One region of the Caloramator sp. CAR-1 genome, then DNA from elsewhere that is predicted to be linked to it. Evidence: predicted binding sites of a transcription regulator. Region 1 holds the regulator's gene; each other region holds the start of a gene.

Region 1 (10,140 bases):
ATTTACCTAAGAAAATCCAAGCAAGTAAACTAGACAAAATTAAAGCAATTAATATTGTTACTAACAGAAAGTATATAATATTATGCTGCATGTATTTAATCAAATCAAACCGCATTGCTAATCTCATAATACATATTTTGCCATTATAATCAAAACGCTTTGCATAATAAAAAAGATTTTGATTTATAGTTGAGCTTTTTCTTAAACTTATTCCTTTACCATAATAAATAGCATCTAAAAATTCCTTCCTGTTCTTATGATTTTCCATTTTAAAACTTTCTACATCTGAATCCCCTAATACCACACCATCATTTCTTATTATAGTAACCCTTTTATTGGTAGCTCCTTTAATTTTTTTAGCTAATTCATCAAAATTATTAATCTTTGAATATTGCACAAAATCTATAGCTAAATTAGCTTGATAATCCAATTCATTTTCAACAGTATTTATTAACAAATTTTTTGTATAGTAATAAAACAAAAAACTAATAAAAGATATAGTTGTTATTAAAATAGTAGTAATAAAAACTAATAACTTCTTTCTCATTCAATCACCTATTCTTTAAATTTATATCCTATTCCCCTCACAGTTTCAATATATCTAGGATTTTTATCATCGTCTTCAATCTTTTGCCTTAAATGTCTTACATGAACGTCAACGGTTCTTGTCTCACCATAGTATTCATATCCCCACACTTTATCCAGCAAAAAGTCCCTTGTTAAAACCTTACCTTTATTTAAAATCAAAAGTTTCAAAAGTTCAAATTCTTTTAAGGTCAGTTCTATTTTTTTGCCATCTTTTAAAACCTCATGTTTATCAAAATCCAATTTTAAGTCATGAATTTGAACGACATTCTTTTTTTCTTCTTTGCTATTTCTTCTTAATACTACCTTTACACGGGCCAATAATTCCCTCACCGAAAATGGTTTTGTTATATAATCATCAGCACCAAGCTCTAAACCTAAAATTTTATCAAACTCTTCGCTTTTTGCTGTAAGCATAATAATGGGTATATTGGATATACTTTCATTCTTCTTTAATTCCTTACAAACATCAAATCCATCCATCTCAGGAAGCATTATATCAAGCAAAATCAAGTCTGGCTTTTTCTCAATAGCTAACTTAAGTCCTTCCTTCCCATTTAATGCATAAAAAACCTTGTAACCATTTGTTTCCAAGTTATACTTTAATAATTCAATTATATGCAGTTCATCATCAATTAAAAGTATTTTTTCTCCCGCCATAATATCACTCCTTTATTTGTATAATATTTAGCTGTCTACCAGTCATAGTTCCATCCCTTCTATAGGAATAGAAATCATTTCTGCACATAGTGCAAATTAAACTTTCATAAATATTTTCTTCTAAAATTCCTGATTCAATAAGTTGTTTTTTATTTTCCTCACTCAAGCTTATATAAAATTTTTCGCCTTTATTTATTAAATTGAAAAATACGCCTAAATCTTCCTTAACTTCATAGCAGCATAGTCCTATTGATGGTCCTATAGCAGCAATTATATCATTAGGGATACTACCAAAATACTCTGTCATCCCTTTAACAACCTTTGTTACGATTTTAAGGGCAGTCCCCTTCCATCCAGCATGCACAGCAGCTACAATCTTCTTTTTTTTATCCACTAAAAAAATTGGGACACAATCTGCTGTAAATATCACAATTGGAAGGTTTAATTCCTTTGTAATTATTGCATCTGCTTCTGTCCCAAGTATATTTTCTCTATTTTCATGAGTCACAATAATTACTTTATCTCCATGAACCTGTTTAGTAAAGACTAAATTATCTGCATTAAAATTTAACTTAAATATTTTTTCAATAACAGCATCAGGTATTCTTAAATCATTACGCATTAAACTATACTCGTTAAAATCAATACCAAAATATTTATTTGTAAAAATATGATTTATAAATCCTAATTCTATAAAGGCTTTGACTTCAACTCCTTTATCTGAATAAATAAACATAATAACACCACCATCAATTTCTTTATAAATATTTTATCATAAAAAATAAAAGGATTCAGCATAAAGCTAATCCTTATTTTCACTTAATAGTTTTTGTAATTCTTCTAAAAAAGTATTAATATCTTTAAATTGCCTATATACCGAAGCAAATCTTACATAAGCTACATCATCCAACTCTTTTAATTTTTTCATAACAAGCTCACCGATCAAACTGCTTTCTACTTCTTGTCTCATTGTATTATAAACTTGTTTTTCGATTTCATTTGCAAGTTCCTCAATCTTTGAAATCGATATAGGTCTTTTTTCGCACGATTTTAAAACACCAATTAATATTTTTCTTTTATCAAAGGGTTCCCTTCTACCATCCTTTTTTACAACATAAACAGGTATATCCTCCACCTTTTCATAGGTAGTAAATCTTCTATTGCAATTTAAGCATTCCCTTCTTCTTCTAATTGATGTATTATCTTCAGTTGGTCGTGAATCTAAAACCTTAGTCTCAACATGATTACAAAATGGACATTTCATTTCCTTCATCTCCATCGTATAACTTTTTATTGATAAATTATAGCATCATTTTTGTTTATTGTCTATTATTCTTCACTGTTATCCTGTAAGAGATCTATTAAAATCACATCTACCCCTATAGTCTTTACCTTGTTCCAACTTATCAAGATTTCATCCCTTTTTTTAAAAAAGGACAAAAAAGCATTTTCTGGGGGAATAACAATATACTCAATTCTTTCTAAATTATCGTCAAAAATAAGATCACTTATAAAGCCTAATCTCTTACCCTTATTGATATCTATAACCTCCATCTGTCTTAATTCCGATAAAGTAACATGGACATTTTCTAAATTATCCCTCATAACTTCACCTCCTAAAAAATTATATGATATAAATAAAAAAAATATGGGTGTAATTTATAAACACCCATACTTTAAACAAATTTTCTCAAATGGTTCAAAGCTGACTTTTCTAATCTTGAAACCTGTGCTTGGGAAATTCCAATCTCTTCAGCTACTTCCATTTGTGTCTTTCCTTCAAAAAATCTCATCATTAAAATCGTCTTTTCTCTTTTATTTAATTTTTTAAGGGCTTGCCTAATTGCAATATTTTCTATCCAAGAATCATCATCATTTTTTGTGTCACTAATTTGATCCATTACATATATTGCATCTCCTGCATCATGATATATAGGTTCAAATAAAGAAACAGGATCCTGAATAGCATCTAGCGCAAAAACAACTTCTTCACGGGGAACATTTAGCTCTTTTGCTATTTCAGAAATTGTTGGTTCTTTATTGTTTTCCGAAACCAATTTATCCCTAACCTGTAAAGCTCTATAGGCAATATCCCTTAATGATCTGCTAACTCTAATAGAGTTGTTATCTCTTAAATATCTTCTTATCTCACCAACAACCATAGGAACAGCATAAGTTGAAAATTTTACATTCTGATCTATATCGAAATTATCAATTGCCTTAATAAGCCCAATGCATCCAACTTGGAACAAATCATCTACATTTTCTCCTCTATTATTAAATCTTTGAATAACACTTAGAACTAGCCTTAAATTTCCCTTTATAAACTTTTCCCTAGCTTCTTTATCTCCTTGTTTCATTCTCGTCAACAATTCTTTCATTTCTTCATTTGTAAGAACAGGCAGCTTTGAAGTGTTTACTCCACATATTTCAACTTTGGTGTTTGCCATAGCGATGCTTCAACTCCTTCGGTTAATTTTGTATTATAATTATTCCCGAAGGATATTTTTTTTATTCTTTTCATAAATTTACAATAAATTTATAATTTAAACCATTTTAGTTATTTCCTTTTTTAATCTTTTAATTATTCTTTTTTCAAGCCTTGAAATATAGGATTGTGAAATTCCTAATATATCTGCGACCTCCTTTTGTGTTTTTTCTCCTTCACCTTTTAAGCCAAATCTTAGTTCCATTATTTGTCTTTCACGCTTACTTAGTCTATTTATTGCATTCATCAATAGTTGTTTTTCTACTTCGTCCTCTATATAATGATAGATTAAATCATTATCAGTTCCTAATATATCTGAAAGCAATAATTCATTACCATCCCAATCTACGTTTAATGGTTCGTCAAAGGAAATTTCACTTCTAACCTTACTGTTTCTTCTTAAATACATTAATATCTCATTCTCTATACATCTTGATGCGTATGTTGCAAGTTTTATTCTTTTTGTAGGCTCAAAGGTATTAACAGCCTTAATTAATCCTATTGTTCCTATGGATATCAAATCTTCTATACTTACTCCAGTATTTTCAAATTTTTTAGCTATATATACAACTAATCTAAGGTTTCTTTCAATCAAAACATCTTTAACTTTGTAGTTGCCATTTTTTAATTCTTCAACCAACTTATTTTCCTCTTCATTCGATAAAGGTGGCGGTAAAACATCGGCTCCCCCGATATAATACACAAAACTTCTTCTAAAAAATTTATTCATTATGAAATTAACAAATTTTATCAATAAATTAATTATAAAATTTATAATGCCCATAACATTTCCCCCTATCTTATAATTTCTGGAAAAGCTAATGCATCAAAAATTCCCTCTTGAGATAATGGAAGATGATAAAATGTCATTATTACATCCTCTAAAACCTTTAAGTGTCCTTCCTTTTTAACTATTAACTTATCTATTTTTATTCCTGTTATTAAACCGTTACTGATTCCTATTGCATTATATGGTATAACTCTTATCCTATTTTTGTATTTTGAATTTAAAATGCATTTAACAAAGTCTTCATAACTTTTAGATAGATTTAAATTATGATATAAATCATTAGGCAATAAATCCTTTAAAGCCTTATAATATACTACAATTACAGGATCCCCTGAGAGTGGATCCTTTAAATTATTTCCGGTATCAATAAGTGCCTTAATATTCTGGTGTTTTTTGTCTAAAAATATCTCTAAATCAACAATAAAATTGTTATCAAAAAAATATGAATCGATGTAATCAAAGGCTATTTTAGAAAATACTATTCCCAATAGACTTCCAATAATCAAATAAATTTGTGACATTCTATTCAACAAAATGACTCCATTAATATTATTAAGATCCCCATGTGTCAAATAAAAGATAGCCATTATACTTCCACCTATGAGAAAAGTTTCTAAATAGAATAAGAGGACCAGTTTTATTACTTCCCGGAATGTATAAGGAAGAAATGCAATTACAATCATCAACAATGAGACTAGAATTTTCATTGACAAATTAAGATAAATTTCCATACTTGGCATTAAAATAACTAAAACATACAAAGCCCCAATAAGTGCACTTAATAACAATCTCCAGATAGGTGCCTTTGACCTTACGAGACGTTTAAGGAGATAAAGCAGAAAATAATTCATAAAAAGATTTTCTATAAATACTATATCGATATATAGAATATCCCCCATATTCACCCTCCAAACCTATTTATTATAATTATAAAACCTTTAGTCCTTTCTTTTTGTCATTTCATAATACTATAAATACACAATTTCTCGTCAAATTATTACTTTTTTTACTTTATTTTGTTTTTTTTACAAAATAAATAACGGTATTAACCATAAGTTAATACCGTTATTGTTAGCACTGTTTACCTTCTTTTCTGATTTCTAATAAAGGGTGGCAAATCGAGATCTTCATCATTTATATCAATATCCATTTTAATTTTTAAAGGTGAATTTTCTTGTTTATCTGCTGCCACTTCTTTGTTGCTTAATCTTGTGTGTTCTTCGAATCCAGTTGCAATAACCGTTATTCTTATTTCATCTCCTAAAGTATCATCTATTACAGCCCCAAATATTATATTCGCATCAGGATCCGCAGCTTGTCTTACTTGATCAGCAGCTTCTGCTACTTCAAACATAGTTAAGTTAGAGCCCCCAGTAATATTTAATAATACTCCAGTTGCTCCATTTATTGTTGTCTCCAACAATGGACTTGATATAGCTTGTTTTGCAGCTTCAATTGCCCTTCCTTCTCCAGAAGCTCTACCGATTCCCATATGAGCTAATCCTTTGTTAAGCATTATAGTTTTGACATCAGCAAAGTCTAAGTTTATTAAACCAGGAACAGTTATTAAATCCGATATACCCTGAACCCCTTGTCTTAAAATATCATCTGCTATCTTGAAGGCTTCAGTCATTGGTGTCTTTTTATCAACAACCTGTAGTAATCTATCATTTGGAATCGTAACTAATGTGTCAACCTTTTCCTTTAACTTCATAATTCCTTTTTCAGCGTTAAGCATTCTTTGTCTTCCTTCGAATATAAATGGCTTTGTAACAACTCCAACTGTTAATATCCCCAATTCCTTTGCAATCTCAGCAACTACAGGTGCTGCACCTGTTCCTGTTCCACCACCCATACCAGCAGTAATGAAAATTAGATCAGCACCCTTTAGAGCTTGAGTTATTTGCTCTATGCTTTCCTCAGCTGCTTTTTGGCCAATTTCAGGATTTGCCCCTGCACCTAATCCCTTTGTTAATTTATCGCCAATCTGAATTTTTGTTGTTGCTTTAGAATAATTAAGAGCTTGTCTATCAGTATTAATTGAAATAAACTCTACACCCTTTAATCCAAATTCAATCATCCTATTTACTGCGTTGTTTCCACCACCACCTACTCCTACAACTTTTATTTGAGCACCGGCATCTACGTTGAATTCAAAATCTAGCACAATAATACCCCCTTTGTTAATTAAAAGAAATCTGCAAAAAATTCCTTTACCTTTTCAATCCAATTTGTTTTGTTTTCTTCTGTTTCATCAATTGAAGAACTTTCTTCATTCTCTTCTAATACTCTATTTATTTTTTTAGAATCAACATGAATTGTGCTGTTTTTCTTTTGTTTTAATACATACATCGCTATTCCTGCAGAAGCTGAATATGTAGGATTTGCTACCCCTATATAATTAGGATATCCAAATCTAACAGGGATATCAAAAAAGTCTTGAGCATAATCTTGAATACCCTTAATATTAAATAATCCTCCACCCGTAATTACAATACCAGCACCAAGATGATTTAGCAAATTATTTTTCTCTAATTCACTTTTTATCAAATATAACATCTCTTGAATGCGGGCTTCCATAATCTCTACTACATTTATTACTTGGATTTCCTTTTCACCTTTACCTGCCACGTTACTTATCTTAATAATATCATCACTTTTCACTAATTTTGTTGAAGCAGCTCCGTATTGTCTTTTTATTTTTTCAGCATCGCTAAAGGTAATTTTGCATATCAAAGAAATATCGCTAGTTATATGATTTCCTCCAACTGGAATAAGTTTGGAAAATACTAAGGTTTTATTTCTAAAAACTGAAATATCCATTGTTTCTGCACCAACATCTACTAAAGCTACTCCAAGTTCTCTTTCATCATCATTTAGGACTATCGTCGAAGTTGCTAATGGTTCCAATACAATGCCATCAACATTTAAACCTGCTTTTTGAACTGTTCTAATTATGTTTTGAACATTAGTCATAGATGCAGCAACTAATTTTGCATCAACTTCAAGTCTTACTCCAACCATACCAACTGGATCCCTTATTTCATCATATCCATCTACTATATATTGTTGAGGTATTATGTCTATAATTTCCTTATCAGGTGGAAGAGCAACAACTTTAGCTGCTTGTATTACCCTTGCAACATCTTCATTTGTTATTTCCTTATCCTCCCTTGAAACAGCTATAACTCCTCTATTATCTATTAATGTCGTGTAACCTCCTTTAATATTAACAAAAGCCGATTTTATTTTAATATTCGACATCTGTTCTGCCATCTCAACAGCAGTTTTAATGGCTTCTACTGTTGCATCTATATCAACTATTACTCCTTTCTTGACACCCTTGCATTCGGAGGTTCCAACACCTATTACATTAAATTGTTTTTTATTTATTTCTGCAATAACTACGCTTACCTTCGAAGAACCAATGTCAAGTGAGACTACTACATTGTTCATTCATTAATGACCTCCTTAAATCTCGTTTTATGTCTATTTATATAAATTCAACACAAATCATTAATTTCCTTTTTATTCAGCATAAAAATTATTTAGAAATTTTAATGTATTTTGGAACAGTCTTCCTATTGTAACCTGATATTTTTATACTTTTTTCTTTTACTATTCTAACATACAACTGGCGAAATTGTAATTCCTTTATTTTGCTATCTGGCATAGTCATCGCAAAATAAAGAGCATCCGGATCGCCGATAGCTAAAATTTCAAAGGGTGGAACAATATATTGATTATTTATTTTAATAATTGGGCCCTCACAAGTAACTTCAGAGGTTGAAATTATTCTCTGGCCATTAACTGAGATAGCTTCAGCACCAGCATTCTTCAAATCATATATAACATATAAAATATCACTATTGTGTGTAATATAATCCAATATATTGTCATCAGATATATCGTAGTTTCTATTATCATCAATAATAATCCTAACTCCTGGCCCCTCAACATCACAAAAACCTGAAAACAGTCTAACATCATCTAATTCATTTTTCATTGTCATCAATACATTTTGAGTGATTCTACTGCTATTTTGATATTCTATTAACTTTTGTTGCATATTTTCAATATCTTTATTTAAGATGCTTATTTGATTCTTTAACTGGTTTAGTTCTAAGTTTTTTCTCTGAAACTCCTTATAAGTTAAAATTAGTGTAGGTTTAAATGGATTCGTTAAAATAAAAGAAGTTAAAATAATTCCGCACAACACTCCTAATGTAAGAAGGAAAATATTTTTAACATTAAGCCTCATCATTTTTCCTCCTTACATGTTTCCCTTCCTTAGCCATGTCAATTATTTGCCTTCTTATAATTGCAAAGTTATTAAATAACCTGCTTCCAAATACAAATACTGCAGCAAGATAAATTGGGACATTTAATCTATCTCCTAAATATGCAAGAAGAGCTGCTATAATTACATTACCAAAAAATCCTGAAATAAATATATCTGATTGAAATTTACCTTCTAAAGATGCCCTAAAGCCTCCAAATACAGAGTCTAAAGCAGCAAGAATAGCTACAGGAACATAAGTTGAATATGCAGCTGGAATATCTACCTTTAGAAACATCCCTAAAATAATACCAATTATCAATCCAATTAATGGGATCAATTTATCACCTACTTCCTTTGAATATATTTATATTCAAGATTTTTATTATACTTTAAAATTTTTATTTTATCCGATCTTACAATTTTAATTTCAAATCCACCAATTTTTTTAAGAATCTCAATTATACTATCTGGCATTTTAAAAGCTCCTTCTAATATTGCAGGATCCCCTATTGCTTTAATAACAAAGGGTTGAGTTGGATCAAATTTGCTGTCATTTATCTTTATCGATAGCCCTGCCTGTCTTATCTGAGTTCTTCCTACAAACCTTTCATCATTTATTGATATAGCTTCCGCACCAGCTGAATTAAGTTCATTCACAATGTCAATTAAATCCTTATAATAAACCTGCGACGCCTGTTTGTTTGAAAGATCGTTTACTGGAGTTATTGTTATTTCAATTCCTGGTCCTTCAACATCTGTTAATCCCGATAGTAACCTTAATTGATCAAGCTCCTCCTTCATTTGGCTAGCAACTTTATTTGAGCTTGCTACGGATTTTTCAATTTCATCAATTTTCATTTGTAGCTCTTGTGTTTTTATTAATAATTCATCTCTTTGTTTTTTTAGGTCCTCTGTTTCTTTTACAAGGTTTTCAAACTGCCTTGTCGTATACTGATATCTCGGAGTTTTTATATATCTTAACTGATACGAAACCATAAACCCTAAAATAACACAAATAAATCCTATCCATAGCTGAGAAGATCGGTTGTTCATCTTTGATCTCCTTTCATTGTTTTTTAAAAACAGCTATTCCAGTTGAGGTTATCTCTATTACACCACTTTTATTATTAACAAGCTTGCTTTTAATTATAGTTCTGGCATACCCTAATTTATAGTCTAAATTACTGCAATCACCAACATCAATAACCAAATTATTTTTGGTTTTAAACTTTATGTTTTCAAGGTCCCTTAAATCAGCAGAAATAATTCCTAGCTCTTTAGTATATTCGCAAACCTTTAATACTTCCTTTAATGATTCTAATACATTTTTATCCT
Region 2 (10,140 bases), on a different contig from region 1:
AATATCATTATAAATATCTTCAGCATCCATTAAAACACCTTTATTAAAATCATGGGTTGATGGATTATGACATCCTTTGCAGTTGTGGCTACATCCTTGAGCAAAAATTGCATATCTTATTCCAGGGCCATCAACAAAACTTTCCCTTTCTATCCCTGCGATCCTTATTTTCATCTTATCACCTCATTTTATAAAATTAAGCGGCGTTTTGCCGCTTAATTCCACCCATGCTTTACTCTATCATAAAGTTCCTTTTTCTTTGCATCATTAAATCTGTCAATAGTGGATAAATATCCTGTTATTCTCCTTATCCTTCTTATATCTTCACTACCACATTCTGGACATTCATTATGGATAATTCCCCTATGTCCGCATACTCTGCACTCATCTATCGGGAAGTTTATTCCTGCATATCCAACATCGCATTTTGCCATCCATTTTAGTATCTTTTCAAAGGCCTCAATATTGTTTTCGACTGTAGATGGGAGTTCAACATAGCTTATATGTCCACCATTGCAAAGTTTATGGAATCTTCCCTCTATTTCAATTTTGTCAAAAATGCTAATTTCTTGTGTTACTGGAACATGGTATGAATTAGTATAATAATCCTTATCAGTAACACCTTCAATTAAACCAAACATTTTTCTATCGTATGGAACAAATCTTCCTGCTGTTCCTTCTGCCGGCGTTGCATAGCAAACAAAATTTAGTCCTGTTTCTTCTGATGTTTTATCTGTATACTTTCTTATATATTCAATTATCCTATAACCTAATTCTAATGCTTCCTTATCCTCGCCATGATGCTTTCCAATAAGTGCCTTTAAAGTTTCTGCAAGTCCTATAAATCCTATTCCTAAAGTTCCATTTTTTATAGCTTCCCTTATAGTATCTTCTTCCTTTAAATTTTCTGAACCCATATAAAGCTTTTGTCCCATAAGGAAAGGAAGGTCCTTTACCCTAAGATTTGCAAGCACTTCAAATCTATGAAGAAGCTGCCTTTTACATAGATCTAAAATTTCATCTAAGTTCTTAAAGAAACCATCGATATTTCCAAATCCAACCTTAAGAGCAAGCCTTGGAAGGTTTATTGTAACCGGTGCTATATTCCCTCTCCCTGCTGATATTTCAAGGCCGTTTCTGTTTTGAATTGTTCTTGTTCTACATCCCATATATGAAATCTCATCGCCGTATTTTGCATTGAAGCTTGAATCCATAAAGCTAAAGGTTGGATTCATTCTATGGGCTGCAACCTTCATTGCAAGTTTAAATAAATCGTAATTTGGATCGCCTTCTTCAAAGTTTATTCCTTTTTTAATTCTAAACACAAGGTTAGGGAATATCGGACTTTCTCCCCTTCCAAGCCCCTTATCAAAGGCTTCAAGCATTGCTCTTATTACCATTCTTCCTTCTTCTGAAGTATCTGTTCCAAGGTTTATGCTGCTAAAGGGGACTTGTGCTCCTGCCCTTGAATGCATGCTGTTTAAATTATAAACAAGGGCCTCCATAGCCTGGAATATTTCTTCATAGGATGGCTTTTCTTTAAAGGTTCTTATAACCGCAGCCATAGCTTTATCGAAATGGGGGAAACTTTGACCGCCATACATATCGTTTTGATTGCTTTGAAGAATTATTGCTGCTTGTGCTGTTGCAGAGGATATCCTCTTTGGCGGACGAATATATCCATATCCTGTATTAAAGCCATTTAATAAAAGCTTTGTAAGATCTATTTGAAGACAATTTAAAGTTTTGCCGTAAAAGTCCAAATCATGGATATGAATATCGGCATTAATATGCGCCTTTGCCATTTCTTCCGGAATCACATTATGTAAATAATACTGTTTACTTGCAGCTGATGCAATTTGCAGCATCTTAGCTGAAGGAGAGTTCCCTATGTTTGCGTTTTCTCTGCTTGTTTCCTTTAATATTTCCTTTACAACATCCATAAGCTCACTTTTTGCTTCTCTATATCTTGTTCTTTTGGCCCTATATAAAATATACGCCTTTGCAGTTTTTGCATGACCGTTTTCTATCAAAACCTTTTCAACACAATCCTGAATAAATTCCACTGTTGGAATTTCCTCATTTGGAAGGTTGTTCATAATGTAGGATATTACCTTCTCAGTTAATTCTTCGGCCTTTGAATAATCCGTTCCCCCTACGTTTTGAGCTGCCAAATAAATAGCTCTTGTAATTTTTTCCTTTGTGAAGTTTACTACTCTCCCATCCCTCTTTTTTACTTGAGTAAGCATCAAAATCTCCCCTTTTCAAAAATTACCACAATATTTTGTGCACTTTAAAAATTTTACCCACTATATATAGTTTTGTCAAATTAAGTTTATTTTATTTTTTAATCTAAAAACATATTAAATTCACTTTTTCTAAAAATATCTTTTCTTATTTAAAATAATCGTCATTTGACATCATGAAAATCGTAGTGAAATTTACTAAAATTATTATTGCAAATTCATTGAAATTTTGCCCTAAATTTATTATTATATAAGTATGTTATGAAATTTTTGTATCATTATCTTGCATAAAAGAATAGAATATAATATATATGCTTAGGAGTGATTTTATGAAAATCCCAAAAACCATGATGACTCAGCATCCTGATAACGCAGCAGAGTATATTTCTATTCAACAAGAACCAGAAGAAGCCTTGTTTTCTCTTCTCCCTCAAGATTTAGGGGGACTTGGCATTGATGAGGTTATGATAGATTTTGAAGGAAAATTAACACCTTATCATCAACCCCTTCAAGTGGCAAACGAGCTTTTTCATAATGGTCTAATCCCTGGCAAAGATGTCTTTATAACTCCAAGACTATCAAGTGCAGATAAAGAAACAGTATTTAGACAAATCATGTGCATAATGGCTGCAGTTGAAACAAATTTTTCTATGTTTGAAAAAACACAATATCAAGCAATAAAGGAAGTAATCGTCCCCATGTGCGAATCTTCTAAGGATCTTATTGATACCCTTTCTCGAATTCAATCAGTAATTGAACTTGGAAACAAAAACTTTAGTATCAAATTTGATGAAGACTCAATAAATATTATTCCTCTATTCGAAGATGTGGTCTCCCTTGTAAATATCGACAATTTATTAGAAGAATTTATAGATGGTTTAAAAAATAAACCAAAGTATATAAGGTTCATGATCGGAAGATCTGATTCCGCCTTATCCTATGGAATGGTATCAAGCGTCTTGGCAGTCATTTTATCTATTTCTAAAGCAAAGAAATTAGAAAAAATACACCCCACTAAAATTTACCCTATAATGGGTTGTGGTAGTCTACCTTTTAGAGGGCAACTTACCTTTGAAAATATAGAAAACTTTCTTAAGACATACTCAGGAATAAAAACCGTAACAATTCAATCGGCATTAAGATATGATCATGGATTTGAAAAAACAAGAAGCCTTGTAAAATATATAGAACAAAACATAGACAAATATAAAGCAAAGGAATTTTCAAATGAAGAAATTTCTATAATAAAAGATTTTATCTCCATTTTTACAAAATATTATCTTAAATCCTTTTTAAAAATCGCAGAAACAGCAGCAAATATATCCATCTTTATTCCCAAAAATCGCGACAGATTGGCAGCTTCTAAAAAGGGATTATCCTATCATAGGGAATTTGTTGACCTTAATAAATTTGCAACAATAATCGAAAACGAAAAAACAAAAGAAGAAATTTTAGAAATCGATACCACCTTAAATGTAAACATCCCAAGGGCAATTTCCTTTACCGCTGCAATGTATACCATAGGGATGCCACCCGAATTCTTAGGAACAGGCCGTGCCCTTAGAGAAATTAAAAATAAATATGGTGATTTTGGAATAGAAAAGCTCATTGAAATTTATCCACAGATAAAAAACGATATGGAATTTGCTTTAAAATATGCAAATCCAAACATTACAAAGCGTTTTATTGCAGAAGAAGTAAGAAAGGAATACGAAATAGATATAGCCCTTACAAGAGAAATACTAAATCTTGATTTTGACGTGGAAGCAAATATAGAAAACAGCTTTTACCATACCCTTTTAAAAACCGCAAGGCCAATACTTTTACATCTTTTAGGCAAGGAGTCTCAAATACTTGATAATAATTGTCAAGAATACAATATTTTAAAAGAATTAATTATAAAATTAGGAAGTATTAGAGGTGGATTAGGTTAATCCACCTCTATCTATAAAAGCATTATATTGTTTTCCAAAGATTTCGTATATAGCTCCTCATCCCATACGGAAACTTGAACTTCTCCTATATGGGCCTTTCTTAAAAAGAACATGCATATCCTAGATTGTCCTATGCCTCCACCAACAGTATAGGGTAATTCTCCCCTAAGGAGCATCCTATGGAAGGAAAGATTAGTCCTTTCCATGCACCCTGCCTTTTTAAGTTGATATATCAATGATCTTTCATCAACCCTAATCCCCATAGATGAAACCTCAAAGGCACAGTTTAAAACCGGATACCAAAATATTATATCTCCATTTAACTTCCAATCATCATAGTCTGGCGATCTACCGTCATGTTTTATTCCTGATTTTAGTGTATCTCCTATTTGCATAATAAAAACTGCCCCTTCTTTCTTTGCAATTTCCCTTTCCCTCTCCTTTGGTGTTAAATTAGGATATAAGTCCTCAAGTTCTTGACTTGTAACAAAAAAAATGTCATCAGGCAATATAGGCGTTATTGTTTTATATTTTTTACAAATATAATCTTCCGTCCTCTTAAACACATCATAAATATCCCTTACAATCCTCTTTAATGTTTCGACGTTTCTATCCTTTTTATCTATTACAAGTTCCCAATCCCATTGATCAACGTATATTGAATGAAGGTTATCTAAAGTTTCATCTCGTCTTATTGCATTCATATCGGTGTATAAACCTTCACCTACAGAAAAACCATATCTTTTTAAGGCAAGCCTTTTCCATTTAGCTAGGGATTGAACAACTTCTAGAGTATCATCTTCAATGTCATAGGCATCAAATCCAACCGGTCTTTCTGTTCCATTAAGGTAATCGTTTAAACCACTTTTCCTTTTTACAAACAATGGTGCCGAAACCCTTGTAAGATTTAGCTTTCGTGCAAGTTCCCTTTCAAAGTAATCTTTAATATTTTTTATGGCTATTTCTGTTTCCTTTAAACCTAATAAAGGAACATAATCCTTTGGAAATATTAACCTTTTCATTTTATCCCCTCCTTTGTAATAAAAAAACCTTTCATCCCTAATGGGACGAAAGGTTACTTCCGCGGTGCCACCCAAATTAGCAAAGCCCTCTTTAACGATACGGAGATAAACTCGATATCGCCTACCTTTTAACAGCGTAGCCCCGTCTAAGCCTACTTTTGCAATTCGCAATTTCGGTTAGAGGCTCCAAGATGTTCTTCGGAATAAGTCTAGCGCTAACCTCCCACCATCGTTAGCTCGCTGAAGCATCAACTTGTTCCTACTCTTCTTATCATCGCCTTTGCAATATTTTATTTTTATTTTTTCTTTTTTAAAAATAATTATACTTTATAATTCAAATTTGTCAATATATTAGTAATTAAAAACAACGTTTTATTTGCAATAAAATAAATTTCATCCTGCAATTTCTTGCTAAGTCCAATTTTAAAATCTATATCTTCTACTTCTATGCCGATTATATAAATTTCTTTAGCCACTCTCGATATAATATCCCATGGAAAATAAGCGTGGCTTAAAAATTCATTTTGCTCTGGGAGTTCGGGCTTAAATATTTTTACTTCCCCTACCTTTCCTGAGGATATCATAGCATCTACAAAAATAACTACATCATCTTCTTCTATAATGCTAAATAAAGAATTTATATCTGTTTCTATTGCAAAAACCTTAATATTATTCTCTTCAAGCTCTTTTTTAATTATTTTCAATACCTCAACCGAAACCCCATCATCCCCCATTAAAATATTACCTATTCCAATTACCTTTACCCCATTCCTTCATCTCCTTACGGTTACATGGGTTGCACAGGATATGCAAGGATCAAAGCTTCTTACGATTCTACCAACCTCAACTATATCATTTACATCATTAATTTTAGTCCCCATCAATGCCTTTTCTGCTGTCCCAAAAAAATTTTCATCCCTTGGTGAAAAGTTCCATGCAGATGGAGTTATTATGTCATAACGATTTATAATATCCCTTTCTAAACTTACAAAGTGAAGTAATGCACCCCTTGTTGTATCTGTAAGTCCTATCCCTTCAGCTTTATCTTTAAATTGATATTTTATCTTTTCTTCAACTGGCTCTATCCTTTCTATCAAAACTTGCATTATTTTTAATATAACTGATGCCTCAAGACACCTTGCTGTTATCCTATCCATGGTTGAGTTTTGTAATTTATATCTTCCGCTTAGAATCATCCTTGCTAAAGGGCCCACCTCCATAGCCCATTTATCATATCTTGGGGACTTAACAAAGGAATAGGCTCCTTCCTTGTTTATATCCTCTACTACTTGCCCACCTTCTGGCTTATACCATGAGTAAGCTATATTTTCTCTTATTTTGTCTTTATCAAACTCCTGCCTTATCCCATTTATAATGACCGAAGGCTTTACATAGGAAAAGTCTTCATAGTCAAATAGTCCAAAACTTAAAAAATTATTATATGTGTCTCCCTTTTCAAAATAATCGTTGTAATAATTAGAAATAATATCTACATCCTCAAGCATGTAATTATCTACAAAATCCTTTATTTTATTTATCATAGATTTTAACTCTTCTATTCTAAATCTATCCAAAGAGCCAGTTACAACGCCGGGCAAAATACCGTGGTTGTGGGGCGATTTACCCCCTAAAAGGGCAACTCCAACATGGGCTAGTTTACTATACTCTATGCTCTTTATATAATCCCCTTGAATTTTATTGTTTAAATTATCTGGAATTCTATAATCCTTATGACATGTTTCTGACACAGGATTAATAGAATCAAATTTGACATAATCCGGAACTGTAAATAGGTAAAAATGTCTTATGTGGTTTTGAATTATATCAAAGGCGTGAATTAAGTCGCGAATATATCTTACATTTAACGAAGGCGTTATTTCTAGTGCATCCTCAAGAGCCAATGTTGATGCGACAGAATGAGCTGATGAACAAATACCACATATCCTTTCGGTTAAATAAACAGCATCTAAAGCATGCCTTCCCTTTAAAATTTTTTCAAAGCCCCTAAACAGATTCCCAACCGCCTTTGCGTCAATAATTTTGTCGCCCTCAACTTCAACCTCTATCCCTAAAAATCCACTCATCCTTGTTATAGGATCTATTACAACTATCCTTCCCATATTATCCTCCTAAGTCCTGATAAAAGGCTCCATACCGTCTGGAAAATAAGCATTAGCACATCCTATACAAGGAGTATTGTCACCTATCGGCCAGTTAACACCGCTATTCCACCTTCTAGTTGGGCAATCTGTTCTTGTCACAGGGCCTCTACAGCCTAATCTAAACATACAATAGGGCTCCCCTACATTTTGTGCAAATATTCTATTGTTAAAATAGGTTCTCCTTGGGCAAAAATCATGGATGGTAAATCCGTAAAATAATAAAGGCCTTCCCTCATCATCAAGTTCTATGCCATCATTTGTTATAAGATATGCCAAAGTGCCTATAATCCAATCCGGATGGCAAGGACACCCTGGAAGATTAATTACGTCTCTTCCTAAAATCTCCTTTGCGCTTTTTGATTCTGAAGGGTTAGGATTTGCCTTTGATACCCCTCCAAAGGAGGCACATGTTCCAACGGCAATAACATGCTTTGCCTTATTACCTGAAATTTTTACAGCTTCAAGGGCAGTAATTTTTTTACCCTTATAACTTGCAATTACATTGAAAAGCCCGTTTTCCCTTGTAGAGATGGCCCCTTCAACAACAAGAATAAATTCTTCTTTAATTGTTTCTAAAAAGATTTCATAGGCTTTTTCACCATCGCAGGTCATAAGGCTGTTGCTAAATTTTAAGTTGATCATGTTGTTAAGAAGATATATTACATCAGGGTAATTGGCATTTAAAAGTGAAATGGTGTTCCCAGAGCACCCAGTCCCTTCAATCCATACTACATTTGGCTTATTAACCCTTCCCTTTTTAATTTGCGTAATAGCTTCTTCTGCTAAAATGTTTGATAATGAGTTTTTGTTGTTTATAATTTCTTCTACGCAACCGCTAATCTTCAACCTATATCCCCCTAAAGATTGCTTCCCTTTAGCTTTCCTACTACTTCAAGTTTTGAAAGTTTATTCTCATTTTCATGACATTTATTATATTCCTCAGTAACGTCCTTGCCAGCCAAAACTCCAAAATGACTTCCTCCGCCCCACGAGGCAATTAAAGTTACATCATAAACAGTTCCATTTACTGCAACATAGGCGGGTTTCCCATTCCTTCCATCAAAATTTGCAAGTTCCTCTAAAGTAAATTCTTTTAACTCCCTCTTACCTTCATTTTGTCTTAAAATATTTAATGTCTCCTCTAATTTTAAATAGGCTTGGTCTATGCTGTCTATTATCATATTTTTGTAATGTTCCTTCCCAAGGGGGCATAAGGTCAAAAACTCCATCGAATAAAGTTCTTTTATTCTTTCTAAAATTCTTTCTAGATCCTCCTTTAATTTACAAATATCCTCCACAGAATCACTCCACATAATTTCTTTAGTAAAATTATATTAATTTACATCCCCTAAATATACGATATCCTCAAAACTTCCATCTTCTTTAATCACTTCAGACAATTTTTTAGGATATATTCTAACCCCCTTTAAGTTCTTTAGATCTATCCATTCTATTCCTATTTGATATGCATCCTTTTCATTTGCCTTTTCATAGTTTATTTCACCCTTTAAAAAGCATATAAACATATATTCTATTTGGTGGACATCGCTATCCCACTCTTTAAATTCATGATTTTTCCCTATGTAATCCCTTACAAATTTTAAATCTCCAACCTCAACTTCAGCACCTATTTCCTCTTTGCATTCCCTTTTCAATGCCTCTATTATATTCTCACCTTTATTTTGCCCACCACCAGGAAGAAGATAAAATATCCCAAACTGATCCTTATTTTTTGTGCATAAAAGCTTGCCATCTTTAATTATTATTGCCTTAGCAGAATTTCTAATAGACATAGTCCACCTCCAAAACCATATTATTCTTGAGAAATACTATAATTAATTATATAATAACTTAATAGTTATAACATAATGTTAGGAGGATGCAAGTTGAAAAAGGGAGAAATTTACGAAGTTGAAATAAAGGATGTTAACTTTCCTAATAAGGGAATAACAGTTATAGATGGTAAAACCGTATATATCAAAAATGCTATATTAGGTCAAAAAGTCAAAATAAAAATAGTAAAAAACAAAAAAGATTACGCTGAAGGAATAATCATAGAAACTATAGAAAGGTCAAAGAATGAAATAGACCCTCCCTGCAGCGTTTTTGGTTTATGTGGCGGGTGCTCCTATCAATCCCTTCCCTATGAAGATCAAATTGCTTTAAAGTCAGAACAAGTAAAAAAATTACTTGATGAAGCAGGAATTAAATACGAATTTTTAGGAATTGAAAAAAGTCCATTAGAGTTTGGATATAGAAATAAAATGGAGTTTACGTTTGGAGATGATGAGGGAAACCTAGCTTTAGGGCTGCACAAAAAAGGAAAGTTCTATGAAGTTATTACAACAGATGATTGCAAAATCGTCCACGATGACTTTAATAAAGTATTAGATGCTACCCTTTCCTATTTTTCTAAACTTAATGTCCCCTACTACAGCAAAAAAACTCATGAGGGATTTTTAAGGCATCTTGTTTTAAGAAGGGCCTTTAATACTAACCAACTGCTTATAAACATCGTTACTACCTCACAGTTAATTTTTGATTTTAAAGAATATGTTAATATGATTCTTTCATTAAACTTAGAAGGGAAAATAATGGGAATACTTCATACGATAAATGATTCTATTTCAGATGTCGTTCAAAGTGACAAAACAGAAATACTATACGGCGTTGATTTTATAACCGAAGAAATATTAGGGCTTAAGTTTAAAATAACAGCCTTTTCCTTCTTTCAAACTAACTCTAAAGGCGCAGAAAGGTTATATTCGGTTGTAAG
Region 3 (10,140 bases), on a different contig from region 1:
TTATCGTTTCATTTCTTTTATTAATATGTTCTAACGACTTTTCTAGAAACTTTATGTAACCCTCAACCAGTTCGTCAAAAAACTCTTTTAAATCATTGATTGTATAATCGTATTCAAAGGCTCTACTTTCTAAGGAATCTGTATTAACATAGATTAATCTGACTTTTATTCTTTCTAAATTATTTTCCTTAAGGAACATATAAGCATAGCACCTTGCCTGAGCAAGGTGCATAAAATTTACATCTATATCCTCTATTTTCTTTGTTGTTGTTTTTATTTCTTCTAAAGTATAAATCTCTCCAAATCGCAATCCATCTATTCTTCCTGAAATTTCAATACTATATTTTTCGTTTTTGATTAAATGTTTAACATAAACCTCAGCCTGATCATTTTTTCCGTAATTTTTTTGAATCATCCTATGAATCCGTGCACCCTCCTGTGCCCTATCAACAGTAGCTAATAATCCTGTTTCTATATCGCCCCTTCTTAATATAAATTCCACAAGTTCCCTTACTGAAATTTTTATTAATTTTTCCATTACGTCCCCTCTCTTATTTTTTATTGCTAAAAAGATGAATAACATTACCCTCTTTATGGAGTTTTCTTTTCGGTTTTTCTTCAACCACCATCTCCTCAGTTTTTTCATCCAAAAGCTTAATTAGCTCTTCTAGCTCTTTAGGGTCTATATTCTGCCAAAAATCCTGCATTTCAGGATTGCTATATATTTCATTCTTAGTCATTAAGATTTCATCGATATTTACAGGGGTGTCAAAAACATCCTGCAATCTACTCCTGTCGCTTCTTTTCATTAGTTTATTACCAAAATGGCTAAGATCGTAAATTAGGAATGGATCATTTAAAAGGTCATATGAAGAATATCCTTCTTTTAGTATTATTTCGGCATCGTTAAAAATAAAATCAAAATTAACTTTTGATATATAACATGGCTGAATAATAGGAATAAAATAACTTAAAGGAATAACAAAATATTTTACTAAATAGGCTGAAACTATAAAATAATTTTCATAATAGGTCTTTGATTCATCATTATCTATTCCTAAGGCATAATTCACAAATTCGTCCTTATTTATATTTAGTGCTGCTAATGTTTTGTCTAAAAGTTTTTGGAGCATAGTTTTATTTTTAATATATCTTTTTAGACAGCTAACGGTATAAGGATTCATGTCCCCAAAGAAATTTTCAAATAGCTGAGCCGCTATTGGTAACCAAAAATCTATTATTTTTAAATATGATTTGCTATCGTTGAAAAAATTCACATCAAAATCGTTTCCTGTTAAAAATACCTTTTTGCCTATATCCTCATAAGAAAAGGCACTAAAATATGACGCAATGTTAAATAATTGAAACAGGTAGTATTCATCTTTTACAAATATATTATCCTGTACATTTTCAAAAATCGTTTTAAAATCCATTTTTTTTAACTCAAATTTTTTACCTAAAAAGAATCGTTGTAGAGATCTTATGTCATCAAATATAGAGTTATTATCAAGAGTAAAAACTCTATACTCTATCTTAAAGTCCCTTATTTCATTTTCAATAAATATCGGAACAACGTTAGGGACAACAGCGATTTCGTCTCCAAAGTTTTCATAAATTATCCTATTAAAAATATTTGCTGGTGAAAAATATGTGTTATCAATCAAGGTTGAATAAAACCACTTTAAAAAAATAATTTGGCTATTCTTCTTTATGGCTAATTTCTTTTTCTTCTCGCTTCTTTTTATCCTTTTAAAGGATTCTATAAATTCATTTTTGTATACGCTAAATAATTTATTTATTTCTTCATTTGATTTCAAAAAATCTAATACCTGCATATTCAACCCTCTCCCTATAAATTTATAAATTAATTATAAAACAAAAAAGAAAAAATAAAAAGGAGAGGATACCTCTCCTATGATAAAATTTCTTGTAAATCATGTTCTGCATTAGATATCGGCATAATATTGTAGTTGTCTATAAGAACCTGTAAAATATTTGGAGTTATAAAGGCAGGTAATGTTGGTCCTAGTCTTATATTTTTAATACCTAAATGCAAAAGCGTTAATAATATAGCCACTGCTTTTTGTTCATACCATGACAACACAAGGCTTAGCGGTAAGTCATTAACTCCACACTTAAAGGCATCAGCTAGAGCTAGGGCAATTCTAATAGCAGAATAAGAATCGTTGCACTGCCCAACGTCTAATAGCCTTGGAATTCCATCTATATCTCCAAAGTCAAGTTTATTAAATCTATACTTACCGCAAGCAAGAGTTAAAATTATTGTGTCCATCGGGGCTTTTTGTGCCATCTCTGTATAATAATTTCTACCAGGCTTAGCTCCATCACATCCACCAATTAGCATGAATCTCTTAATTTTGCCTTGCTTTATCAAATCAATAACCTTATCAGCTATACCAATGACCGCATCATGGCCAAAACCTACCATTATTTTTTTATCTGGTTTATCTTCTTTAAAGCCTCCAAGTTCCAAAGCTTTGTTTATTAATGGGGTAAAATCTTTTTTCCCATTTTTAACTTCTATATGTTGAATTCCTGAATATCCTACCATGCTTGTTGTAAATAACCTATCTTTATAACTATCTTTAGGTGGCATCAAGCAATTTGTTGTAAATAAAATTCCTCCTGGTAAATTATCAAACTCACTTTGTTGATTTTGCCAAGCCGATCCAAAGTTGCCTACTAAATGCTTGTATTTTTTAAGCCCAGGATAACCATGGGCAGGAAGCATTTCACCATGGGTGTATATATTAATCCCTTTTCCTTCTGTTTGTTTTAAAAGTTCCTCCAAATCATGCAGATCATGACCCGAAACTACAATAAAAGGCCCCTTATTCAAACTTAAATCAACTTCCGTCGGTTGAGGTGTTCCAAAGTGTTCCTTATGTCCTTCATTTAATATTTCCATACATCTGTAATTAGCCCTTCCGCATTCTAGGCATAATTTTACTAAGTCATTTACAGTTAAAGAATCATCTAATGTTGCTGCAAGTCCCGTGTGGAAAAAGGCATTAACCTCTTCATCCTTTTTACCGAGAATATAGGCATGATGAGCATAGGCTGCCATTCCCTTAAGACCATAGATCAACATTTCTCTTAGTGCTCTAATATCCATATCCAATGTTTCGTCTGCCATTATACCCTTTCCTTTTGATTGTTCCAAAAGTTCCTTTTCTCCTCCATTTGGTCTGTAAAGGGCAGCCTCAGGTTCTTTAACATCCCATTTCCCATTCTTTTTTTCATATTCTCTCTTAACTATTTCTTTTAACTTTTCCTTGTATTCATCCGCCTTAAATATAAGCCCAACAAATCTTTCATTGTCAAAATTAACATTGGTTAAAGTAGAAAACATCGAGTATGCAATGAAATGGTCTATTTCTTCATCTTTAATTCCAAGCTTTCTTCCTATGTTGCCATAGAAGGCAATTCCTTTTAAAAGATAAATAAGCAGATCCTGTAAATTTGCTGTATCAGGTTGCTTCCCACAAACGCCAACCTTAACACAACCTTTACCTCCAGCTGTCTGTTCGCATTGATAGCAAAACATTTCCATTTAAATCACTCCCTTTATTTAATTTTCAATAACTATTATTTCCTTTTATTTATTTATTTATCAAAAAAGGCGCCAAACAAAAGTTTGACGCCACTAAATTAATAATTCTCTACAAATACCTCAAAATATCCTTGTGGATGTTGGCATGTTGGGCAAATTGCTGGTGCCTCTTTGCCTTCATGAATATAACCGCAATTATTGCATTTCCAAAGAACCTTTTCATCCTTTTTAAACACCTTATCACTTAAAAGATTTTCATAAAGCTTTCTATATCTAGCCTCATGCCTCTGTTCAACTTCTGCTATCTTTCTAAAAGCTAAAGCAATCTTTGGGAAACCCTCTTCTTCTGCAACTTTAGCAAACTCTGGATAGAGTTTTGTCCATTCTTCATTTTCTCCGTTTGCTGCATATTTTAAATTTTCTAAAGTTGTAGAAAGCCCAACAGGATAATCCGCTGTGATTTCAACAGTTTCACCCTGCAAATCTTCGTTTAAAAATTTAAAAAATATTTTAGCATGTTCCTTTTCATTATCAGCAGTTTCCATAAATATGTTTGAAATTTGAATAAAGCCTTCCTTTTTTGCTTGACTTGCATAATATGTATATCTTGTCCTTGCTTGGGATTCGCCAGCAAAGGCCTTCATAAGATTTTCTGCTGTCCTTGTCCCCTTTAAGCTTGTCATAAAAATTCCCCCTTATATAAAATTCTCATAGGCTTCTGCTACATCGTTAAAGCCAAAATTTTTAAGCACTTCAATTGTAACTTGCCTTATCTCATGGGTTGTTACTTCTTTTTTATTAAGGTTTAATAAATTTTTTTCCACTTCACGGACTACATTTTCTACATCAGACATAGTTAAAGGTTCCTTAACATCGTCGGATGCATTTTCGATAGAAGTAATTATCTTATCTTTATAAAATTCTTCAACCCTTCCATCTTTTTTTATAACCTTCATAATATCACCTCAAATTTTATCTTGTAAAAAATTATACCAAATATAGTATGAATTTTCAAACAAATTTTATAATTTCTTGACAATTATTGTTCAATATAATAGTATATAGATAAATCCAATGACGGGAGCAAGTAGGCTTAAAAAGGAGCTTACAGAGAGCCGCTGCTGGTGGAAATGCGGTAGCATCCCTTAAGCCGAATGGGTCCCTAAGGAGCATGGTGAATCAAGTAGCCAGAGCCGTTTGCCTTACGTTATAAAGGCTTTTACAACGAGGGGAATATATTTCCTGAAAATAGGTGGCACCGCGCACCATGCGCCCTATACTTTTGTATAGGGTGTTTTTTATTAGTGCCTGCCACTTGACATTTTAACTTTTTGACATTTTCATTATTTACCAATTTATATAGATAAAGGGGTGTTTGACATGGAAGAAAAAAAGGTTATATTTAGCGGAATAAAGCCATCCGGGGACTTAACCCTTGGTAATTATCTTGGTGCTATTAAAAATTGGGTTAAACTTCAGGATGAGTATGATTCATATTTTTGTGTTGTTGATTTACATGCTATAACTGTAAGGCAGGAGCCTGCCCTTTTAAGAAAAAGAACCCTTGAAATTTTAGCAATATATATCGCCTCAGGCATTGACCCTGAAAAAAATACTTTGTTTATTCAATCCCATGTCCCCGCCCACAGTGAAGCTGCATGGCTTTTAAACTGCTTTACCTACATGGGAGAACTAAGCCGTATGACACAGTATAAGGATAAAGCTCAAAAACTTGGTGAAAGCATAAGTGCAGGACTTTTTAATTATCCTGTTCTTATGGCAGCAGATATTCTTCTTTACAATACAGACCTTGTCCCTGTTGGAAAGGATCAAAAGCAGCACCTTGAACTTGCAAGGGATATTGCAATTAGGTTTAATAACCTATACAGTCCAACCTTTAAGGTTCCTGAAGCATATATACCTGAAAGGGCAGCAAAGATAATGGATCTTCAAGATCCATCAAAGAAAATGTCAAAGTCAGAGGATAACCCAAACGGTTATATTTTAATAATGGACCCCCCAGAGGTGATAAGAAAAAAAATATCAAGGGCAGTAACCGATACAGTAGGTATTGTCAGATACAGCGATGAACAACCGGGTATAAAGAATTTAATAAATATATTATCTGCAATAACAAATATGACTCCTGAAGAAATAGAAAGAAGATATGAAGGATCCGGGTATGCTAAGTTTAAAGAAGATGTTGCAGAAGCTGTTATTAATGAACTTACTCCGATTCAAAATAAAGTAAAGGAACTTTTAGATGATAAAACTTATCTTGAAAATATTTACAACAAAGGTGCAGAAAAGGCAAATTATGTTGCAACAAAAACATTGAGAAAGATGCAAAGAAAGATTGGGTTTATAATAAAGCAATGAAATTGATATTGATATAAAGTGAAAAGCCAACTGATGAACGTTATCATCAGTTGGCTTTTTGTTAAACTATCACCTTTTTTACATACTCCGAAGTCATAGCCCTCAAAAGGGCACCATATTCCATTACAAATTCTACCGTATCCCCAACTTTATATTCCCTCTTGCTATGGGTAACATCTAAAATTGTATGATCGCTGCTTGCACCAACTATTGATATATCCTGATCCAAGGGGATAAGCCCACTCGGATCAATATCCTGCCTTCCCATGGCAACAATTGCCCTTTTCATAATTCCCTTGTCTTCAAAATGTGGTTTTTGCCCAAAGGCATCCATACCAATGTTGCCAATAGGAACAGAAGGCTTTTCCTTTAACTCTATTATCTCAGCCCTTAAAATAAACACATCCTTATGAAGGCCATCTACAAAATTCCCAAAGGCAGTTTCTCTGCCTAAAAGTAGAGCTTCACCGAACCTTAAATTGTTTATCCCCTTTGGTAATCTATTCTCTAAGAGCAAATATAAACTTGAGGAATTCCCTCCTGATATAATCTCAAGATCTAAATTATATTTTTCCTGCATCTTTTTTGCAATCTCAACAAGCCTTCCAAGATTGTTCTCATCGGGAATAACTCCACCATAGCAGGTTAAATTAACACCAAACCCAACAATTTTGATTCCTTCAATTTTTATAGCTTCAGCAACAAAGCCATCAACATCCTCCGGCCATATCCCCTCTCTTAAATCCCCTAGGTCTACCATCAAAATTACTTTATGAATTTTTCCAATCTCTAAAGCCTTTGCCCCCAATAGCTTTAAAGTTTCCAATTCCGAATTTTGACTGTAATCTGAATATTTTACAACAAGCTCAGCTTCACTTTGCATTGGAATTCTTAAAAGAACCTTTTTAACATTAAGATCCTTAAGCTTAATCAAATTTTCAATCCTTGAATCAGCAATATATTCAACTCCACCTTCTACCAAAGCTTTTGAAAGCTCTGGAATTGCACAAAAGCACTTGGTAACCCCCATGATCTTAATTCCATGCTTTTCTGACAACTTTGCTAAAAAGTTTGCATTTTCCTTTAATTTGTTTAAATTTACCTCAACTCTTGGATACATATCAAGCACCTTCCAAACCCAAACTTTCCATTAATAGTTTTAATGCAGCTTCCTTATGTTTTTTAGATAATACTCCAAGGGAAGCCATGATATAATAGTTGTCGATAAGCACCTTAACTCCCTTTTTGGGATAAAGGAACATATCTCCTGTGTTATCATAGGGAATGCTGGACAATATTTCAACCCGCTTAGGCAGCCTTGTCAAGGCTCCTCCAGTCCCTATAATATATTTTACATTTGTAAGGTCCTTTCCCTCTGCAACAGTTTTCTTTCCCGTAGGACCAAATATATGCCTTAATCCACCCGCATGCCTTCTTACAGCAGTTAAAACTGCCTCTTTTGTTAACCTTTCTATGAATTCCTTTTCCCTATCGGTTTCTGGTATCGGCTTTCTATTTTCTATAAGCTCTTCTGCATCAGGAAATTCCTTTTTTAACTCCTCAAGACCTATTTTTTCAACTATATGAGGAAGATTAACATAAACTCCAAGGTCCCCTTCTACTGTTCTTTTTGCAAAGGGCTCTGGGCTTATTAAAATTCTTTGTATTTCGTCGCTGCCTTCGGTAACAGAGTGAACGTCTGTAGTTGCCCCCCCAACGTCTAAAACCATCAAATCCCCTAATGCTTCGTGAAGCAAAATAGCACTTTCCATTACTGCCCCTGGGGTTGGAATTATGGATTCGTTAACCATGTTTCTCACCTTTGACATCCCTGGGGCTTTAGTTATATGTTCTTCAAAAACCTTTTGTATTACCTTTCTTGTAGGTTCAACGTTTAACATATCAATCCTTGGATAAACGTTTTCAACTATATAAAGAGGCTGACCAGCTTCTTCAAAAATTAGCTTAACCTCTTCATGATTTTCGATGTTTCCGGCATAGAGTACCGGAACGTTGAGCTTTAGGTTAGCAATCTGTTCTGCGTTATAAAGGGCTGTTTCCCTTTCACCATAATCAACGCCGCCTGCAACAAGTATAATATTAGGCCTTATTTCCTTTATCTTTTGAAGGTCAGTCCTTCTTAACTTTCCTGCAGTAACCATCTTTATAATGGCCCCGGCCCCAAGGGCGGCTTCCTTTGCCGCCCTTACAGTCATGTCATAAACAAGGCCGTGGACCGTCATTCTTAACCCTCCAGCTGCACTGGATGTGGCAAAAAATTCATCGTATTCTATATAATCTGCACCTATATTTTTTGCAAGGGAGTCTAGAGCCATGTTAAGGCCTATTGTGACATCCCCCTCAAGGACAGTCGTTGGCCCCTGTCCTTGACCTATGAATTTAATCTCATTTTTAATATTAAACGCATTTAATACCGTCGTAGTGCTACCTATTTCAGCTATTAAGCAATCAATTTTCATTCCTATCCTTCTCCATTTCCCATCTTCTCTTTACAAGGAAGGATGCCACGTGAACTCCCTTAGTTCCTCTACCAAATCCTGCGTCCATACCTGCTTCTTTTGCAATATCGTCGTTGATTTGAGTTCCACCTGCTGCAAGGATTATTCTGTCTCTTATACCCTTTTCAATACAAAGTTCATGAAGCTTTTTCATGTTCTTAATGTGAACATCGTTGTGGGTTATAATTGTGCTTGCAAGTATCGCATCAGCGTTGAGCTCGATTGCAGCGTCAACAAGCTTTTCAACTGGAACTGAAGTTCCTAAATAATGAACTTCTATTCCATATTTTTCTATTCCGCCATGTTTTATGTCTATAACTTCTCTAAGTCCTACTGAGTGTTCATCTTCACCAACAGTTGCCGCAACAACCTTCATTCCCTTTCTTTCAATGTCCTTTCTAATAACATCGTCATCAAGAACTTCTGGCTTCTTTGGAATAGTAAGCTTTGAAACATCTATTGTAAATGGAACTCTACCCTTAATTTCAACTACCGTTCCTTCAGATGGATGGGCAGGTAATTTATGAATTACTACAACATCTTCAAGTCCCATCTTCTTTCCTATTTCTAATGCTGCAGCCTCAGCAGTATCTTCATCGCAGGGTAAGAATATAGTTGTTGCAACTATTCCATCACCAGTCCATTCAACCTCTGGCTTGATTTCTGTGGATTTTCTTAAGTGTTCTGTTTCCTTTAGTCTGTTGTATACATTGTCGTTTTCATCAAGCTCATCGATAAATACTATCTTTTCTGGTTTATGGAATGTGCAGCCATCTATAAGATCACATGGCTTTTCTAACCCTTCTGGAAGATTGTTATATCCAAAGTGTTCGCAAACTGGTGCCATGTAATCCTTATCCCTTTCAACTACTGTTCCTGCACCAATTCCTCCATCTATATGTCTTACTATCCCATCTCCATTTCTTTCTGGATACATACCTGAATCAACAAAGAAGCCCATTTCAACAGCCTTAAAGTATCCACCAACTTCAAGGATTTCCTCCATAAATAGAACGGCTCTTTCCTTAAGTTCTCTAACCTTTTCAGCAAGGTAACCATCTTTTTTGAGCTCTACCATTTCTAAAAGTCCGTCCATACCAACAAGTGCCTGCTTTGCAGTGCTAATTGCTTGAATGTTATAGTAATGCCATGGAACGTTTCTTCCTTCATCTGGAGTTATTGTTGATTGTATATCTGCCCTTGTAAGCCTTGAAATTAAAAGGTTCAATACATGGGTTACTGTAGCTTCCCTCGTATCGCTTTCCATATATTTTGTATTCATCTGAGCTCTCATCTTGTAATCTTTGAATAAATGTCTTAGGGCAACAGCATATGGAAGGTCAAGTCTTAAGCATGGTGCTGGTGGAGCTGTTGGTGGAACTGTAGATAGCGCTATATTTTCTGGCTTCATTCCAACAGCCTTTGAGAAGGCACAGTTTATAGCGTGCTGAACCATAAGCTCTGGCATAACCTTCCATGCCTTCATTGCAGTTGCGTTGGCATTGTGAGCACCATCGATTTGAACCATATCCGCCCATGCCATTATCTTCTTTGCAACAGCTGCATCAACAAAGGATCTTACCATGTTTATGTTTCTGTATAAAACGTTGTATTGTGGGTCCTGATGAGCACCGTTAACTCCTTCTTCAGCAAACATAACAGCAATAT

Evidence for each region. The regulator NrdR, encoded in region 1, represses ribonucleotide reductase genes. The targets are predictions, from matches to a motif close to CACNANATNTNGTG.
Region 2: the regulator NrdR is predicted to act here: its motif matches at 2,276-2,289, upstream of nrdD (anaerobic ribonucleoside-triphosphate reductase).
Region 3: the regulator NrdR is predicted to act here: its motif matches at 4,565-4,578, upstream of Q3V94_RS04445 (ATP cone domain-containing protein).

The regions. Positions count from the first base shown of each region.
Region 1 covers NZ_JAUONW010000016.1:27,857-37,996, forward strand. The annotation lists gene pnpS (two-component system histidine kinase PnpS) at 1-547, opposite strand, end outside; gene Q3V94_RS04775 (winged helix-turn-helix domain-containing protein) at 556-1,245, opposite strand; gene pgeF (peptidoglycan editing factor PgeF) at 1,250-1,981, opposite strand; gene nrdR (transcriptional regulator NrdR) at 2,048-2,509, opposite strand; gene Q3V94_RS04790 (YlmC/YmxH family sporulation protein) at 2,575-2,850, opposite strand; gene sigG (RNA polymerase sporulation sigma factor SigG) at 2,922-3,695, opposite strand; gene sigE (RNA polymerase sporulation sigma factor SigE) at 3,792-4,499, opposite strand; gene spoIIGA (sigma-E processing peptidase SpoIIGA) at 4,529-5,422, opposite strand; gene ftsZ (cell division protein FtsZ) at 5,605-6,690, opposite strand; gene ftsA (cell division protein FtsA) at 6,711-7,979, opposite strand; gene Q3V94_RS04820 (DUF881 domain-containing protein) at 8,068-8,784, opposite strand; gene Q3V94_RS04825 (small basic family protein) at 8,774-9,142, opposite strand; gene Q3V94_RS04830 (DUF881 domain-containing protein) at 9,151-9,858, opposite strand; gene Q3V94_RS04835 (cell division protein FtsQ/DivIB) at 9,872-10,140, opposite strand, start outside.
Region 2 covers NZ_JAUONW010000039.1:11,958-22,097, reverse strand. The annotation lists gene nrdG (anaerobic ribonucleoside-triphosphate reductase activating protein) at 1-174, opposite strand, end outside; gene nrdD (anaerobic ribonucleoside-triphosphate reductase) at 216-2,249, opposite strand; gene ppcA (phosphoenolpyruvate carboxylase) at 2,576-4,180, shown strand; gene asnA (aspartate--ammonia ligase) at 4,192-5,202, opposite strand; T-box leader at 5,241-5,486, opposite strand; gene Q3V94_RS10510 (hydrogenase maturation protease) at 5,523-5,951, opposite strand; gene Q3V94_RS10505 (nickel-dependent hydrogenase large subunit) at 5,976-7,322, opposite strand; gene Q3V94_RS10500 (hydrogenase small subunit) at 7,332-8,210, opposite strand; gene Q3V94_RS10495 (cytochrome b5 domain-containing protein) at 8,222-8,662, opposite strand; gene Q3V94_RS10490 (NUDIX domain-containing protein) at 8,699-9,157, opposite strand; gene rlmD (23S rRNA (uracil(1939)-C(5))-methyltransferase RlmD) at 9,251-10,140, shown strand, end outside.
Region 3 covers NZ_JAUONW010000014.1:37,104-47,243, reverse strand. The annotation lists gene Q3V94_RS04465 (helicase C-terminal domain-containing protein) at 1-538, opposite strand, end outside; gene Q3V94_RS04460 (hypothetical protein) at 552-1,835, opposite strand; gene hcp (hydroxylamine reductase) at 1,913-3,574, opposite strand; gene rbr (rubrerythrin) at 3,673-4,257, opposite strand; gene Q3V94_RS04445 (ATP cone domain-containing protein) at 4,270-4,530, opposite strand; T-box leader at 4,640-4,854, shown strand; gene trpS (tryptophan--tRNA ligase) at 4,955-5,953, shown strand; gene orr (ornithine racemase Orr) at 6,015-7,073, opposite strand; gene Q3V94_RS04430 (GlmL-related ornithine degradation protein) at 7,075-8,433, opposite strand; gene oraE (D-ornithine 4,5-aminomutase subunit OraE) at 8,423-10,140, opposite strand, start outside.